Regions from separate parts of the Bacillus sp. C-3-6 genome, predicted to be linked through region 2. Evidence: a T-box and tRNA genes for the amino acid it is inferred to sense, from the RefSeq annotation. Region 2 holds a T-box; the other holds one or more tRNA genes.

Region 1 (3,383 bases), 1.4 Mb from region 2:
ATAATTTAACAAAAAAGACTCTAACATTTCTATTAGAGTCTTTTTATATTGCTGATACCGATTTCCATAATATTCCTATAGTTACTTTCTACTGTTGTATAATAAAAATAGGAAAAAATTTAAAGAAAAGATGAAGGGAGAATTATGACACATTCAAATGAAAAAAAATCACATGCTTTTAAAGGAATAGGAGAAAAGTTAAACCCAACTATCTATCAAGTAAGATTCATGAAATTAGATGAACCAATCCAATTTGAGGCGTTTCCTGAATTGAAGGAATTAGGGGACTGGTTAAGCACTTCAACGCAAATGTGGGCGTGCCACTCAACAATGTATAAGTACAACAGAGAAGAGTTTAAAAAGAAGTTTTTAGAAATTACAAACTTAACCGTTGATAATGTACTAATATCTACTGGTGGTGTCGGATTTAACTTCATGTCACCGGGTGGAGAAATTCTCTCTAAATACCGCAATTAAAAGGATAAAATTGAATGTTTGTTTTTATCCTTTTAATGTTTCGCAGTTTACTCACCGTACACTTTTTGTGCTTATTTTGTCATGTAATGAAAAGAAAACAAAAAAAACTCTATACTAATTGTATAGAGTTTTTTTACGACGTTCATGATACCGATGGTCGGGGTCGAACCGACACTCCCGAAGGAACACGATTTTGAGTCGTGCGCGTCTGCCAATTCCGCCACATCGGCACAAAAGAAAAGGCGGCAACCGGATTTGAACCGGTGATAAAGGTTTTGCAGACCTCTGCCTTACCACTTGGCTATGCCGCCATATTAAATTTTATTGGAGCGGAAGACGGGATTCGAACCCGCGACCCCAACCTTGGCAAGGTTGTATTCTACCACTGAACTACTTCCGCAAAAATGGCTGGGCTAGCTGGATTCGAACCAGCGCATGACGGAGTCAAAGTCCGTTGCCTTACCGCTTGGCTATAGCCCATCGAATTCTTACTTAATTATATGTAAGTATCAATTAAATTATTTGTAATTTTTAAAATAAAAATGGGGCGACTGATGGGAATCGAACCCACGAATGCCGGAGCCACAATCCGGTGCGTTAACCACTTCGCCACAACCGCCATGTTGTGTAAATATATTTGGCAGGGGCAGTAGGAATCGAACCCACACTGGAGGTTTTGGAGACCTCAGTTCTACCTTTAAACTATGCCCCTATGTAAATGGTGGAGGGGGGCAGATTCGAACTGCCGAACCCGAAGGAGCGGATTTACAGTCCGCCGCGTTTAGCCACTTCGCTACCCCTCCGAAACTTACATGGTGCCGGCTAGAGGACTTGAACCCCCAACCTACTGATTACAAGTCAGTTGCTCTACCAATTGAGCTAAGCCGGCGTATTTTATTGAAATAAATGGTGGCTCGGGACGGAATCGAACCGCCGACACGAGGATTTTCAGTCCTCTGCTCTACCGACTGAGCTACCGAGCCTTATTAAAATGGCGGTCCCGACCGGGGTCGAACCGGCGATCTCCTGCGTGACAGGCAGGCATGTTAACCACTACACCACGGGACCATTTGGTTGCGGGGACAGGATTTGAACCTGCGACCTTCGGGTTATGAGCCCGACGAGCTACCGTGCTGCTCCACCCCGCGATAATACTATTCATATAAAATTTATATGGTGGAGGATGACGGGATCGAACCGCCGACCCCCTGCTTGTAAGGCAGGTGCTCTCCCAGCTGAGCTAATCCTCCAAAGTGGTGACCCGTACGGGATTCGAACCCGTGTTACCGCCGTGAAAGGGCGGTGTCTTAACCACTTGACCAACGGGCCAAATATTATAAATCCTATGGCGGAGAGCAAGGGATTCGAACCCTTGATACGCTTGTGACGTATACACGATTTCCAATCGTGCTCCTTCGGCCAACTCGGACAGCTCTCCAATGGCTCCGCAGGTAGGAATCGAACCTACGACCGATCGGTTAACAGCCGATAGCTCTACCGCTGAGCTACTGCGGAATAATATTGCCTGGCAACGTCCTACTCTCACAGGGACAAGGTCCCAACTACCATCGGCGCTAGAGAGCTTAACTTCCGTGTTCGGTATGGGAACGGGTGTGACCTCTCTGCCATCATTACCAGACATTATTCTTTTGAGACAATCATTATTATAACTTATTTACTTTAAAAGTCAACAAGTTTTTTATGTTCTCTCAAAACTAGATAACATTGCTACATATTATATGGTTAAGTCCTCGATCTATTAGTATTCGTCAGCTCCACATGTCACCATGCTTCCACCTCGAACCTATCAACCTGATCATCTTTCAGGGATCTTACTAGCTTACGCTATGGGAAATCTCATCTTGAGGGGGGCTTCATGCTTAGATGCTTTCAGCACTTATCCCTTCCGCACATAGCTACCCAGCTATGCCCTTGGCAGAACAACTGGTACACCAGCGGTGCGTCCATCCCGGTCCTCTCGTACTAAGGACAGCTCCTCTCAAATTTCCTACGCCCACGACGGATAGGGACCGAACTGTCTCACGACGTTCTGAACCCAGCTCGCGTACCGCTTTAATGGGCGAACAGCCCAACCCTTGGGACCGACTACAGCCCCAGGATGCGATGAGCCGACATCGAGGTGCCAAACCTCCCCGTCGATGTGGACTCTTGGGGGAGATAAGCCTGTTATCCCCGGGGTAGCTTTTATCCGTTGAGCGATGGCCCTTCCATGCGGAACCACCGGATCACTAAGCCCGACTTTCGTCCCTGCTCGACTTGTAGGTCTCGCAGTCAAGCTCCCTTATGCCTTTGCACTCTACGAATGATTTCCAACCATTCTGAGGGAACCTTTGGGCGCCTCCGTTACACTTTAGGAGGCGACCGCCCCAGTCAAACTGCCCACCTGACACTGTCTCCCGGGTCGATAAGACCCGTAGGTTAGAATTTCAATACAGTCAGGGCGGTATCCCACCAGCGCCTCCACCGAAGCTAGCGCTCCGGTTTCAATGGCTCCCGCCTATCCTGTACAAACTGTACCAAAATTCAATATCAGGCTACAGTAAAGCTCCACGGGGTCTTTCCGTCCTGTCGCGGGTAACCTGCATCTTCACAGGTACTATAATTTCACCGAGTCTCTGGTTGAGACAGTGCCCAAATCGTTACACCTTTCGTGCGGGTCGGAACTTACCCGACAAGGAATTTCGCTACCTTAGGACCGTTATAGTTACGGCCGCCGTTTACTGGGGCTTCAGTTCAGAGCTTCGCTTACGCTAACCCCTCTCCTTAACCTTCCAGCACCGGGCAGGTGTCACCCCCTATACTTCGCCTTACGGCTTCGCAGAGAGCTGTGTTTTTGCTAAACAGTCGCTTGGGCCTATTCACTGCGGCTTTCCGTTAAGAAAGCA
Region 2 (3,383 bases):
GTGTATGCATGTATATGTGTGCAAGTATTAAATATTTTAGTTTCAACCGGGCAGACAATTCAAAACCCGTGTGTTCAATTTTTTACGAATCAATCGCAAGTATGGATTATTGTTGCTAGTTGCTATTTAATTTCCCGTATTTCGTTAACGTTAAAAGGAATAAAGGAGATCAAAAATCATGGCGCAGATTGGGATTGAGGAAGAGCTCATGCTTGCGTATCAAAGTGGAGATAAACAAGCGGGAGAAAGACTATATATTTTAATCAAACCAACGCTATACACATTTTTATATCGATTTAACCGAGATGAACAATTAAGTATCGATCTTGTGCAAGATACGTTTTTGACGCTAGAGCGTAAGAAACATATGTATGAACCTGAAAAGGGCAAAATAAAAACGTATTTATTTCAAATCGGTTATCGTCTTATGATTAATAAATTAAATAGGAGAAAAAAGTGGCGTACGCTTTTGCCATTTTTAGTGCCGATTCCGGAAAAAGAATTTTCTCACGAAGATCGGCTCACAGTAAGAGAAGCAATTTTGAAAGTTCCAGAAGAGCAAAGAGCGGTCCTAATCCTTTCTTATTATCATAATATGCAGCAAAAAGAAATTGCAGAAATATTAAACATTCCGATTGGAACAGTGAAGTCGAGACTCCATAACGGGATAAAGAAATTGAAACAATTGCTGGAGGTGGATGAAATTGAGCGAAAATCCCTTTAAGAGTGAATATAAGTTAAAGCAACATTTAGATAGTGATCATGTAGAAATACCAGACTTTCCAAAAACGGTAAGTCGATTCGATCGATTAATCGGGTTTCTTGGTTCCCCGGCGAAAGATCCTGTGGAGGCGACCATTGGAAATGATTTATCGGTTGTGTTTCATGTATCGTTGTTAGTTGGGCTTCCGGTTATTTCTATAATTATGATATTAATTATAGGATTTTAAATAGGGTAGGAGAAATGAAGTGCATAGTGAAAGCTATGTGCTTTTTACATTTAGACATATTATGAAATTAATTCCAAATTAAATAATAATATGTTAATATACAAATATATAATTAATGTATTATTGAGGGGAAGATAAATTATGAGACAGTGTTCCAATTGTGGAAGTCAGGTGCGACAGCATGATAATTTTTGTGGGGATTGTGGTATGAATTTAGAGAAACAACAATGTTCAGAGGAGATATTAGAAACGAACAATGAATGGAATGTAGAGAATAAGAAAAAAACTAGTTTTCTAGCCCATAAACGATTCGTAGTTGTAAGTGCAATAGCCTTAATAATCGTTGCAAGCACTATTTATATTTTTTTAACTCATTCTTCTACTTTTAATAAGATGAAAGGGTATTGGTATGCTGGCGGTAAAGGGGCTTACCTTCAGATTCAAGAAATAGACGATAAAAATATTGAAATAGTGTTTTATGAAAAGAGAGGGAAAACAGAAAGAGTTAAAGGGAGTGTAGTAGATTATAAGGATAATCAAGTAATATGTAATATGTCATACCCTTGGAATGGAAGAGTGAAATTGGAATTATTGGATGATACAACGTTGTACATGAGTGAAGAGGGAAAGAAATCGCATAAATTAAAACTGACAAAGGTTTCCGAAAAGGAGATGCAAGAGTTTTATGGAGGGGAAAAATCTTCAAGGTAGTTTGTATATAGTATTTTCTTCAATTTGACACATGCTAGTAAATAATGATATAAAGAAAAGTATATGAATAATTGAGCGTGGAAAGGGAGAAGTAGTGATCATTTCCCTGTTTTAGAGAGCTGATGGTCGGTGAAAATCAGCACATAGATGATCGCGAATTACGCCCCTAGAGCATCTTTTTTCGATTGAATTGTATTCAAAAGGGAAAAGACGGTGCTAAGCCGTTATGTAAATAAGGTGGTAGGCTTTTTGGCCTGCAACTAGGGTGGTAACGCGATAATCAAAATCGTCCCTTATTTGAAGGGGCGATTTTTTTATGTTTTCAACCTTCACGCCAGTAATGAACTTAAAGGAGAGTATGTAGGATATGGGTATTTTACAAGATCTTGAATTTCGCGGTCTAATTAATCAGCAAACAGATGCTGAGGGCCTTGAGCAATTATTAGAAAAAGAAAGCGTTAAATTATACTGTGGTTTCGATCCGACAGCAGATAGCTTACACATCGGTCATATGTTACCAGTATTAATGTTACGTCGTTTCCAATTAGCTGGTCACCAACCAATCGCACTTGTTGGTGGTGGTACTGGTATGATCGGTGACCCAAGTGGTAAAAAAGCAGAGCGTACATTAAATACGAAAGATACAGTTGCTTACTACACAGAAAGCATTAAAAACCAACTTTCAAACTTCTTAGAGTTCGAAAACGTGGACAACCCAGCAACAATGGCTAACAACTATGACTGGCTTGGTAACTTAGATGTAATTTCATTCTTACGCGATATCGGTAAAAACTTCGGTTTAAACTATATGTTAGCAAAAGATACAGTAGCATCTCGTTTAGAAACTGGTATTTCATTCACTGAGTTCAGTTACATGATTTTACAATCATACGACTTCTTAAACTTATACCAACACCATAATTGTCGCCTACAAATCGGTGGTAGTGACCAATGGGGTAACATTACAGCGGGTCTTGAATTAATCCGTAAATCAGAAGAAGATGCGAAAGCATTCGGTTTAACAATTCCACTTGTTACTAAATCTGACGGTACGAAGTTTGGTAAAACAGAAGGCGGAGCAATTTGGTTAGACCCAGAGAAAACAACTCCTTACGAGTTCTACCAATTCTGGATTAACACAGATGACCGCGATGTTGTTAAATACTTAAAATACTTCACATTCTTATCTCATGAAGAAATTCTTGAGCTTGAAAAGCAAGTAGCTGAAGCGCCAGAAAAACGTGCAGCACAAAAAGCATTAGGTTCTGAAATGACAAAACTTGTTCACGGCGAAGAAGCATTAGAGCAAGCGATTAAAATTTCAGCTGCATTATTTAGCGGTTCTGTAGCAGAACTAACTGCAAGCGAAATCGAGCAAGGATTCAAAGACGTACCATCTGTAGAACGTACTGCAGAAGATACAGTATTAATCGACTTACTTGTAGAAAGCAAAATCTCTCCATCAAAACGTCAAGCACGTGAAGATGTAACGAACGGCGCAATCTACGTAAACGGTGAGCGTACACAAGCGTTAGACTACGTTGTAACAGAAAACGACCGCATCGAAGGTAAATTCACAATCATTCGCCGCGGTAAAAAGAAATATTTCTTAATTCGTTACTAATTAGAAACGAATATAAACAAATAATACCCCGAATTATAGGCTGAAAAGTTTATGATTCGGGGTTTTTTATGTATGGATTTAAATCGCCAGATCTTTTT

Evidence for each region. A T-box is a leader RNA that pairs with one kind of tRNA and senses whether it is charged. The one in region 2 lies ahead of tyrS (tyrosine--tRNA ligase), so its partner is inferred to be a tRNA-Tyr.
Region 1: it has a tRNA-Tyr gene. The T-box ahead of tyrS (tyrosine--tRNA ligase) is inferred to sense a tRNA for this amino acid. The anticodon was not compared.

What each region holds. Positions count from the first base shown of each region.
Region 1 covers NZ_CM137247.1:550,067-553,449, reverse strand. The annotation lists partial or broken gene ACW0JX_RS02860 (DUF3884 family protein) at 145-464, shown strand; tRNA gene ACW0JX_RS02855 (tRNA-Leu) at 626-707, opposite strand; tRNA gene ACW0JX_RS02850 (tRNA-Cys) at 718-788, opposite strand; tRNA gene ACW0JX_RS02845 (tRNA-Gly) at 803-877, opposite strand; tRNA gene ACW0JX_RS02840 (tRNA-Gln) at 883-957, opposite strand; tRNA gene ACW0JX_RS02835 (tRNA-His) at 1,021-1,096, opposite strand; tRNA gene ACW0JX_RS02830 (tRNA-Trp) at 1,116-1,189, opposite strand; tRNA gene ACW0JX_RS02825 (tRNA-Tyr) at 1,197-1,280, opposite strand; tRNA gene ACW0JX_RS02820 (tRNA-Thr) at 1,291-1,366, opposite strand; tRNA gene ACW0JX_RS02815 (tRNA-Phe) at 1,385-1,460, opposite strand; tRNA gene ACW0JX_RS02810 (tRNA-Asp) at 1,470-1,545, opposite strand; tRNA gene ACW0JX_RS02805 (tRNA-Met) at 1,549-1,625, opposite strand; tRNA gene ACW0JX_RS02800 (tRNA-Val) at 1,652-1,727, opposite strand; tRNA gene ACW0JX_RS02795 (tRNA-Glu) at 1,732-1,806, opposite strand; tRNA gene ACW0JX_RS02790 (tRNA-Ser) at 1,824-1,915, opposite strand; tRNA gene ACW0JX_RS02785 (tRNA-Asn) at 1,918-1,992, opposite strand; rRNA gene rrf (5S ribosomal RNA) at 2,001-2,116, opposite strand; rRNA gene ACW0JX_RS02775 (23S ribosomal RNA) at 2,217-3,383, opposite strand, start outside.
Region 2 covers NZ_CM137247.1:4,414,504-4,417,886, reverse strand. The annotation lists gene ACW0JX_RS22700 (hypothetical protein) at 1-198, shown strand, start outside; gene ACW0JX_RS22695 (RNA polymerase sigma factor) at 179-724, shown strand; gene ACW0JX_RS22690 (hypothetical protein) at 705-950, shown strand; gene ACW0JX_RS22685 (zinc ribbon domain-containing protein) at 1,092-1,661, shown strand; T-box leader at 1,731-1,958, shown strand; gene tyrS (tyrosine--tRNA ligase) at 2,029-3,285, shown strand; gene ACW0JX_RS22675 (YjdJ family protein) at 3,364-3,383, opposite strand, start outside.